DNA from 2 places in the Streptomyces sp. AM8-1-1 genome. Region 1 is predicted to be linked to the other one. Evidence: riboswitches for the same ligand, from Rfam matches in the RefSeq annotation. Region 1 holds a riboswitch; the other holds the start of a gene.
What was found. Region 1 has a riboswitch for cyclic di-AMP ahead of RPQ07_RS34470 (LysM peptidoglycan-binding domain-containing protein). Riboswitches for the same ligand answer to the same signal wherever they lie in the genome.
Positions count from the first base shown of each region.

Region 2: linked by a shared signal. The riboswitch ahead of RPQ07_RS05420 (LysM peptidoglycan-binding domain-containing M23 family metallopeptidase) and the one ahead of RPQ07_RS34470 (LysM peptidoglycan-binding domain-containing protein) in region 1 are both predicted to bind cyclic di-AMP.

Region 1 is NZ_CP135086.1:7,729,483-7,734,660, forward strand. Features, by position in the region: gene lanKC (class III lanthionine synthetase LanKC) at 1-302, opposite strand, end outside; gene RPQ07_RS34460 (threonine synthase) at 584-1,699, shown strand; gene RPQ07_RS34465 (transcriptional regulator) at 1,696-2,343, shown strand; cyclic di-AMP (ydaO/yuaA leader) riboswitch at 2,874-3,027, shown strand; gene RPQ07_RS34470 (LysM peptidoglycan-binding domain-containing protein) at 3,032-3,847, shown strand; gene RPQ07_RS34475 (YkvA family protein) at 3,945-4,280, opposite strand; gene RPQ07_RS34480 (DUF6233 domain-containing protein) at 4,543-5,100, shown strand.
Region 2 is NZ_CP135086.1:1,201,332-1,206,509, reverse strand. Features, by position in the region: gene RPQ07_RS05425 (alpha-galactosidase) at 1-1,749, shown strand, start outside; cyclic di-AMP (ydaO/yuaA leader) riboswitch at 2,061-2,217, shown strand; gene RPQ07_RS05420 (LysM peptidoglycan-binding domain-containing M23 family metallopeptidase) at 2,222-3,172, shown strand; gene RPQ07_RS05415 (SGNH/GDSL hydrolase family protein) at 3,334-4,125, shown strand; gene RPQ07_RS05410 (STM4011 family radical SAM protein) at 4,145-4,999, opposite strand; gene RPQ07_RS05405 (STM4012 family radical SAM protein) at 5,007-5,178, opposite strand, start outside.

The sequences.
Region 1 (5,178 bases):
GGCATGAACTTGAAGGCGATGTCCCGTGCGACGCAGTAGGTCCACACCCGGGCGAGGACCGATTCGGCGTTGTCGAGACAGGCGGACACGTGGATCTTCCAGCCCTGGGCGGGCAGATCGGTGTCGACCGGGCGGAGCGCGAGCCAGTCGCCGGACCGGTTGCGCTGCCAGCCGGCGGGGACGGGGCGGCGCGCGGGCTCGTACGGGGAGGTGCGTCCGGCGTCGTCGGTGAGCGACAGCCGGTGCGGCGCGTCGTAGAAGTGCCGGTCTGCGTCGCAGAAGACGGCGTACCCCTTGTTCACGCGAACTCCCTCGGTCGATGACGGGACCGACGCTGTCACGTGGTGGAGAGGCTCCGACAGTCACGGCTGTCACCTTCGACCTGTGCAGAACGCACAGGTAACCACCGCCCTGCCGGTCATCGGGATGTTTTACGTTTCGTCCATCGCTGGATAAAGTGTCCAGCGTCAAGGTGGCGGGACCGGCGGGAGGAGACCTGGTGGACGACCGGCACACACCTGAGGACCTGCACGGCGGCGAAGCAGGGGACGGACGCGAGGACCGGCCCGGGCACGCTCCGCGCCTGGTCGACGAGCGTTCCGGCAGGACGTACGAGCTGGACGCCCGCCGCTGGCGCGGTGACGACGGCGCGCCGTTGAGCGTCTCACCGCTGCCGGGTCTCACCCCGGCCGACATCGACAGCGGCACGCGTTCCCTCTGGCGCTACCGGGCCGCGCTGCCGTCGGCCGTCGGGCGGCCGGTCACCCTGGGGGAGGGCAGCACCCCGTTGCTCGACAGGGAGTGGGACGGCGCACGCGTCGGCTTCAAACTGGAGTGGTTCAACCCCACCGGCAGTTTCAAGGACCGTGGCAGCAGCGTCATGATCTCGGCGCTGGCGGCGACCGGGGTGCGCGAGGTGATCGAGGACAGCTCGGGCAACGGCGGCTCGTCGGTCGCTGCCTACTGTGCCGCGGCCGGCGTCGGAGCCACGATCCTCGTGCCGGAGGGGACCTCACCGGCGAAGATGCTCCAGACCCGGGCGTTCGGCGCCACCATCGAGCCCGTCCCCGGTGGGCGGGACGCGACCGCCGCCGAGGCCCTGCGCCGCTCGGACCGCACGTGCTACGCCGGGCACAACTGGAACCCCTTCTTTCTCCAGGGCACCAAGACCCTTGCCTACGAGCTCTGGGAAGACCTCGGCTTCGCCGCCCCGGACGCGGTGGTCACCGTGGCAGGAGCGGGCAGCCTCGTGCTCGGTCTCGATCTCGGATTCTCCGAACTGCTGACAGCAGGTCAGATCGCCAGGCGGCCACGGCTGTTGGTGGCGCAGCCCGCCGCGTGCGCCCCCATCCATGCCGCGCTCCACGGCGCCCCGGCGCCTTCGTTCGGCCCGACGATCGCCGAGGGCACCGCCATCCGTTCGCCCGTCCGGCTGCCCGAGGTGGTGGCCGCCGTCCGCCGGTCCGGCGGAGACATGGCGGCGATTCCCGAAGCCGCCATCGCCGACGGCGTCCGCCGGCTCGCCGCCACCGGGTTGTATGCCGAGCCCACGAGTGCGACCGCCGTCGCGGCCATCGACGTCTTCCGCGAGCGGGGCGCCATCCGCGAAGGGGAGACGACGGTGGTGGTGCTGACCGGTTCCGGGCTCAAGGCGGCGACCGCGATGGGGAATCTGTTCACGGAAGGCACCGTCGCGTGAGCGCCGCGTCCGGGGACCACGAGCGCGCGGAGGACGAACTGCTCCTGCGCGAGGGGGAGAAGATTGTCGTCGCACTGGGGCGGATGTTCCCGGGGCTCTGCGAGGTCGTCCTGCACGACCTGCGCTATCCGGACCATGCCGTCCGGGCGATCGAGAACAACCTCTCCGGCCGTACCGTGGGCGACCCGGCGACCGAACTCGGCCTCGCCCGGATCGCGGATCCCGACTACCCGAGCGTCCTTCAGAATTACCCCAATCGCTTTCCCGACGGCCGTCCCGCCAAGAGCACTTCCATCGGTCTGAAGAACAGCCGGGGCCACTATGTGGCGGCCATCTGCCTCAATCTGGATGTCTCCCTCTTCGCCACGGCGGCCCGGAGTCTCGCCGGGCTCGTGCGAACCGAGGAGCCCGATGTATCACTGGAGGAAACACTCCGGGCCCGCAGCAGCGGTGAACTGCGCGCGGCTGTCGAGGAGTTCTCCGCCGCGCGGGGTCAGACCCCGCGAAGCCTCGATGGCGCATCGCGGCGTGAATTGGTGCGTTCACTCAAAGAGCGCGGCTTTCTTGAGGTGAAGCATTCGGTGCAGGCCCTCACGGACCTTCTGGGCATCTCCCGGGCGACGGTCTACAACTACCTTCGCTAAGGGCTGTCGTCGTGCGCCCGCCGGCGATGACGGGACAGCCCTCAGACCTGCCCGAGGGCCGGTGACGACGCGGGACCACCCGCAGACCGTCCAGATCATGCAGAGATACCGCCTGAGAGTGCAAACCGGTCATATCGCCATTAATCCAGGACGGAAACGGGCATCTAGGTCATGCTGCATGTCCGAAAAGTCGTCTCCTGAGTAATTGTTCACCATGTGGCGCAATGTCTGAATTAGGGGAACCAGAGGCGATTTACTTTCTTTCGTGCGCCCCCGCGGACTGCCCGGCTTCGCAATTGGTTGCAGTGAAATGGGTCACTCCGCGGGGAAATCGCGATCTATGCACGTCGGCCCAGATCCGTTCTGCGTAAAGAAAGTTGAACCTCCCGCCCGATGCGGCCCGACGGTATTTACCCCCATTGGATCATCGCAGGGGTTTACGTCGTGAATTCGGGGCTTGTTCCCTCGCGCCCGCCTCGCTTAACGTCACCGTCAATCCGGGTGGAACGCCGAATCCTGCCGCCACCCGTAAACCACGACCACTGACCCATGGCAGGAGCGGGGGAACCAGGTAAGCCGCCGATCCGCAATCCGGAACGGCTCGGGGTCAAGTCGCATTCAACCGCGGCCGGACATCTCCAGTCCGCACCCGACAGCTCACCTCGCAGGCGACGGAGAGGAATGCGTCATGCCTGCAAAGGGTAAGCACCGCCGTCCCAAGAACAGTTCACTGACCCGGGGCATTGTCGCCGCGGGTACGGGCGGGGCCGCTCTGGTCCTCCCGGTGATCGGGGCGACCACCGCCGGCGCCGCCCCGGCGACGACGCACCCGTCCCTGGGCCACAAGGCCGTGGCCCCCGCCGCGCCGGTTCCCGCGAAGAAGGCCCCCACGACCTACTCCGTCGTCGCCGGTGACTCCCTGTCCTCGATCGCGGACCAGCTCGCCGTGAGCGGCGGCTGGAAGAAGCTCTACCAGGACAACCGCAGGGCCGTCGGCGCGGACCCGGCGCTCATCCACCCCGGCCTGAAGCTCTCCGTCGGCAAGAAGGCCACGGCGGACGCCCCCGCCCCGGCCAGGACCTCCACCGAGCGGGCCGACCGCTCCGAGCGGACGTCGATGCCGGCCGTCGAGACCGTGGCGAAGGCCGCACCGGCCGAGAAGGCCGCACCGGTCAAGAGCTACACCAACGACCTGGACGGCTGGATCAAGGAGTCGCTGGACATCATGGCCCAGCACGGCATCCCCGGCTCGTACGAGGGCATCCACCGCAACATCATGCGCGAGTCCTCGGGCAACCCGCTCGCCATCAACAACTGGGACTCCAACGCCGCGGCCGGAACCCCGTCCAAGGGTCTGCTCCAGGTCATCCAGCCGACGTTCCTGGCCTACCACGTGCCCGGCACGGCGATGGACAGCTACGACCCCGTCGCCAACATCACCGCCGCGTGCAACTACGCCGCGGACCGGTACGGCTCGATCGACAACGTGAACGGTCCCTACTGAGCCGCCCGCCGAGCCAGGCCTGACACGGCACGGCCCCAGCAGCGCCGAGGCGCCGGTCCCACCTGACGGGGGACCGGCGCCTCGGCGCTCGCGGACCTCAGAGTTGCTCGAGGGGTTTCTCGAGTGACCGCCGGCGTCGGGCGGGGCCCTGCACGGGCCCCCTCGCCGCGGCCGCCGCGGAGTGCAGGGCCCGCAGCGCCAGCAGGAGTACGCCGATGTCGTCGAGATAGACCGGGTCGGGAAGCAGGTCGACCGGGCTGACGGCGTAGACGAGCGAGCCCCAGAAGAGCGCCTTGTTCTTCAGCGGCACCCCGGCCTCGCGCAGGACGGCGCGCGCCTTCCACACCCTGACCGCCAGCACCACGGTCACCACCAGCATCGCCAGAACGGCAGTCGCGGCGACGATCAGAGCGACCGTCAGTTCGGTACTCATCGTGCGGTCTCCTCGGAGTGGAGGTCGGTCCGTCTCCACCCGTGTTCCCTCCATGGAGGCGTCCAAGGGCCTACGGAGCCGGTTGTCCCTCGAACCGGTGACCCGCGGCCGCGGGGCCTCGTTCTCCTGCGCAACCTCGGTCCCATGTCTCCGCCCCCACGCCCACACCACAGCGGTTTCGCCGGCCGACGCCGGCAGTCCGTCAGAAACCGAAGGTCACCGCGACGGCAGCACATCATGGGTGCGGACGTACGGTGGGGGGATGAACGCAGACCCGCTGCCGCCGATCGTGGTGGTTCTCCCGGACGGACAGGAGGTCCGCGGTCTGGTGCACTCCCGGCTCCAGACCTCACGCGGATGGATGTACCAGGTCGGTGTGCCCATGTGGCAGACCACGGCCGAGGAGTGGGTGGAGCCGGCCGAGTTGGTGCTGTGGGTGCCCGCCGAATACGTCCGGCCGATGGAGGGCGTCCCGTACGAGGACATCCCCACGCAGCAGGTGGAACCTGTGCCCGCACCGGCAACTGCCGCTGCGGGTCCGCCCGCTGCCGCGGCACCCGCGCCCGAACCGGACGGGGTACTCGTCCCCGCGGCAACCCCCGCTGTGGAGGCGGGTGAGTCACGACGGGCCTGGCGGATCGAGCGGTTGCCGCGTGAGCGCGGCCGCCCCGGCTGGAATGTGGTGCACGTGCATGACTGCGAGGATGCCGACGACGGCGATGTACTCGACCTCGACCAGACCCTGATGGTGCTCCGGCGCCCGGGCACCAGGGCGTGCACGAAATGCGGCGCCGCCGAAACCCTGACCCCGTTGCAGTGAGAGCGACAGGGTGACCGAGACGGGTCGAAACTGCCCGAAGTCTTCGAACAGCATGTCTCGTTGTGAGTGTGAGCACCG
Region 2 (5,178 bases), 6.5 Mb from region 1:
CTGGGGCTCATCCTTCACCACCGCATGCGCGACGAGGCCGATGTGATCGAGCGCTGGGTGACGGTCGCCCATGAAGGGGAGGGGCCCGATCTGGAGCTGCTGCGGGCCGACTCTGCCGCCTGGACGCTGCCGCAGCGCGACGCCTGGCGGCTGAGCCAGCTGCACGGCCGGTGGGCCGCCGAGTCCCTGCTCGTACGGTCCCCGCTCACCTATGGCGAAAAGGTGCTCAGCAGCCGCCGCGGCCACACCGGCCACCAGCACCTTCCCTGGGTCGCGCTCGACGCGGACGGGGCGACCGAGGAACACGGCGAGGTCTACGGCTGCGCGCTCGGCTGGTCCGGGTCCTGGCGCATCAGCGTCCAGCAGCTGCCCGACGGCCTGGTGCAGATTACCGGCGGGGCCGGTTACGACGACTCCGGACTGCTCAAGCTCGCTCCCGGGCAGAGCTACACCTCACCCGTATTCGCCGGTCTGTGGAGCGCCGAGGGGTTCGGCGGCGCCAGTCGTGCCTGGCACACGTGGCAGCGCGCGCGGGTGATCCCGGACGCCGCCGCCGACCGGCCCGTGCTCTACAACTCCTGGGAGGCGACGAACTTCGACATCTCCGAGGACCAGCAGCGCGCGCTCGCCCGGCGGGCGGCGGACATGGGCGTCGAGCTGTTCGTGGTCGACGACGCCTGGTTCGGGCAGCGGACGAGCGACCGCGCCGGCCTCGGCGACTGGACCCCCAACCCGGACCGCTTCCCGAACGGCCTGCGGCCGCTCGCGGACGAAGTGCACGAGCTGGGCATGCAGTTCGGCATCTGGGTCGAGCCGGAGATGGTCAACGCCGACAGCGATCTCTACCGGGCGCATCCCGACTGGGTGCAGCACCACCCCGGACGGACCAGGACCGAGCTCCGCAATCAGCTGGTCCTGAACCTCGCCCGCAAGGACGTGCAGGACTACCTGTGGGAGCAGTTGCACACGCTGCTCGGCAGCGCACCGATCGACTATGTGAAGTGGGACTTCAACCGCTGCTTCACGGACGCCGGCTGGCCCGGTGAGGACTATCCGCAGCGGCTGTGGGTGGAACACGTCGACGCCCTCTACGCGCTCCTGGAGCGGCTGCGTGCCGCACACCCCGGTGTCGCGTTCGAGTCCTGCTCCGGCGGTGGCGGCCGGATCGATCTGGGGATCCTCTCCCGCACCGACCAGGTGTGGACCTCGGACAACACCGATCCGCTGGACCGGCTCGCGATCCAGGACGGCTTCACCCAGATCCACCCCGCGCGGGTGATGGCCGCCTGGGTCACCGACAGCCCCAATGTCCAGCTCAACGGGCGATTCAGCAGCCTGCGCTTCCGCTTCGTGAGCGCCATGGCGGGTGTGCTCGGGGTGGGCGGTGACCTGACCGAGTGGACCGAGGAGGAGCTGGCCGAGGCGCGCGACTGGGTGGAGCTCTACAAGAGGATCCGTCCGGTCGTGCAGCACGGAGACCTGTACCGGCTGCGGGCACCGGAGGGCGGGCTCAGCGCCGTGCAGTACCTGCGCGGGGACGAGACCGTCGTCCTCGCCTGGCTCCAGGCGCAGCACTACGGCGAGCAGCCGCCGCGGCTGAGGCTGCGCGGCCTCGACCCGGCCGCGGCCTACGAGTGCCAGGACACCATGCAGGTGCACCGGGGATCGGTGCTGCTCCATCACGGGCTGCAGACCGGGCTGAAGGGTGACATGGACGCCATGGTGATCAGGTTGCGGCGAATTGGCTGATACCGCTCACCATTCTTTATGTCTGGGCTTTCTGTCCGAATTGAACTGTTCGCCATAGCCTGCCCCATCTGGAATGGAGATGGGAAAAGGCCCGTGAGCAGGATCTCATTCGTGACGGACCGTGGCTGATCCACCGGCCAGAACTGCGACACCAGAAGGAAGTTGACGCTCCCTCGTCCACGGAGTGTGACCGGAATTTCCCGTCAGATATGCATGTGGCCCCTGATCGGAAAAAGAGGTGGCTTGTTCCCGTCCGCAATGCTCGCTTACGGTCACGGAAATCCGGACGGACCGCCTAATCCTGCCGCCGACCGGAATACCCACCCACCCACGTGTGGCAGGAGCGGGGGACCCAGGTAGTACGCCGTCCGGTGCTCCGGACGGCTTGGGGTGAAGTCACGCAGCAACGTGACCGGGCATCTCCAGCCCGAACCCGACAGCTCACCTCGCCGGCGCCGGAGAGGAATGCGCCATGCCCGGAAAGGGTAAGCACCGCCGTCCCAAGTCCCGTTCCCTCTCCCGCGGTTTCGTCGCCGCGGGTACCGGTGGCGCAGCCATCGCCCTCCCGCTGATGGGTGCGGCAGGCGCCCACGCCGCGGACAAGGCGGCCCCCGCCGCGGCCCCGGCCGTCGCTCCGCAGAAGGCGGCCGCCGCTCCGGCCGCTTCCACCGCGCAGAAGCCGGCCGCCCCCACGTCGTACCGCGTCGTCGCCGGTGACTATCTGTCCAAGATCGCCGCCGAGCACGACGTCCGTGGCGGCTGGCAGAAGCTGTACGCGGACAACCGTGCCGCCGTGGGCGACGACCCCGCGCTGATCCACCCGGGCCTCAAGCTCACCATCGGCGCCAAGGCCCAGGAGCAGCCGGCCGAGAAGCCGGCGCGGAAGGCCGCCCCCGCGAAGCCGAAGGCCTCGGACAACGAGGACCGCGCCTCCCGCAGCGAGTCCCGCGAGAGCGGCACGGCCGCGAAGGCCTCGACGAGCGACGCGGCCGAATCCGCGCCGCAGGAGAACGCCTCCGGCTACTCCGCGCCGCTGGACTCCGCCGCCGTCACGACCCCCTACCGCGCCTCCGGCGCCATGTGGTCCAGCGGCTACCACACCGGTATCGACTTCGCCGCGTCCACCGGCACCACGGTCAAGTCCGTGGGCCCGGGCAGCGTCGTCTCCGCCGGGTGGAGCGGTGCGTACGGCAACGAGGTCGTCATCCAGCACACCGACGGCACCTACTCCCAGTACGCCCACCTCTCGTCGCTGACCGTCTCCGCGGGTCAGAACGTGAGCGGTGGACAGCAGATCGGCCTCTCCGGCTCCACGGGCAACTCCAGCGGCCCGCACCTGCACTTCGAGATCCGCACCGGCCCGAGCTACGGCTCGGACATGGACCCGGTCTCGTACCTGCGCCAGTACGGCGTTTCTCTCTGACGCACCCAAAACGCCCGAATCCCCTCGTGCCGCCCCTTTTGGCACGGGGGGATTCGGCGTATTCCGCGCTTGTCGAAACTTGACCGGTGGCAAAGATCACGCACCGTCAACCCCTCCTTACGGTCGCGTAGGTCACACCCGTAAGGACAGGATGAGTCCTTGTGGCAGACGATTCGAGAACAGACGGAACAGGCGCAATCGGGTCGTACGCGGCGATCGGTGACAGCTTCACCGAAGGCGTCGGAGACCCGGGACCGGACGGGGCGTTCGTCGGCTGGGCGGACCGGTTCGCGGTCCTGCTCGACGACCGGATGCCCGAACACACCTTTCGCTACGCCAACCTCGCCGTGCGCGGCCGGCTGCTCGACCAGATCGTCGCGGAGCAGGTGCCGCGGGCGAGGGAACTCGCCCCGGACCTGGTGACGTTCTGCGCCGGCGGCAACGACATCATCCGCCCGGGCAGCGACCCCGACGACGTGGCCGAACGCTTCGAGCGAGCCGTCGCCGACCTCACCGGCGCGGTCGGGACGGTGATGGTCACCACCGGCTTCGACACCCGCGGTGTGCCGGTGCTGCGCCATCTGCGCGGCAAGATCGCCACGTACACGGCCCATGTCCGCGCCATCGCCGATCGCTACGACTGTCCCGTGCTCGACCTCTGGTCGCTCAAGTCGGTCCAGGACAGGCGGGCGTGGGACGGCGACCGGCTGCACCTGTCGCCCGAGGGGCACACCCGGGTCGCCCTGCGCGCCGCCCAGGTCCTCGGACTCGACGTGCCCGCCGACCCGGACCAGGAGTGGCCGGTCCTGCCGCCGCGCGCTCCCTTCGAGGTGCGCCGCGACAACGTCCAGTGGGCACGCGAGCACCTGGTGCCGTGGATCGGCCGCAGGCTGCGCGGCGAGAGCTCGGGCGACCACGTCGCGGCGAAGCGGCCGGACCTGCTGCCGCTGTGAGGCGGGCGGTGGGGAACGGCTAGCGGCCGGCAGGTCGGGCCGGGATCCGCTCCAGCACCCCGCCGGCGAACACGTCGTACAACGGCAACGACTCCAGGTGGACATAGCCGATGTGGCAGTCGCAGACGGCCAGCGGACAGGCGCGGGGGCGCAGCGCCTGCCGGTAGGTGCCGTCGTAGAGGTTCCCGAGCTCGTCCGGGACGAAGTGACAGCGCCGCACCGTGCCGTCCCCGTCCACGGAGACGACCGATTCGCCCGTCCGGCAGGGCAGCCCGGCCGACCGGTGCGGATGGCGGCTGTACGCGAACAGCGGGTCGAGTTCGCTCCACTCGGCGGCCTCGGCGTGGGTGTAGGTGCGGCCCTCCGCCGCGTTCACCCAGAGGTAGACATGGGCCGGCAGTTCGGCGCGGAGCCGGCGGGCGTGCTCCAGGTGCTCGGGGAAGCCGACGATGCCGACGCTGAAGCGGACCCCGCGCGCGGCGAGATCCCGGCACTTGCCGAGGAAGCGGTCGTACGGCGTCTGGCCCGGGTGGTAGGTGCACCAGAGCGCCAGGGTGTCCGGGTCCGCGTCCGTGAGCCAGTCGGTGCGGCAGCTCAGGTTGGTCTGGATCGCCACCCGCCGGACCTGCGGCAGCCGGGACAGATCGACGAGCGCCCTGCGGTACCAGGAACGGACCAGCCCCTCGCCCCAAGGCGTGAACAGCACCGCCAGACGGTCGTCGGTCTGCTCGCACACCCATCCGGCGAAGCGTTCCAGAGCTGCCCGGTCAGCACGCAGCTGCTCGGTGCTGTCCCGCCGCTTGGCGAACGGGCAGTAGGGGCAGTCGTAGTCGCACGAAGCGAGCGGGCCCCGGTACAGGAGGGTCAGATCCATCTGCGGCTCACTTCGGTTCGTACGCGGCCATGGCGGCGCGCACGGCGGGTGAGAAGAGCTCCGGACCGAGCGCGTCCGAGTGCGCCAGGCCCTCCGCACTGAGCCTCAGCCGGTCCGGTGCGGCGGTGTCGTCGAGCCAGCCGAGCGACGCGAACCGCTCCAGCTCCGCCCCGAAGTCG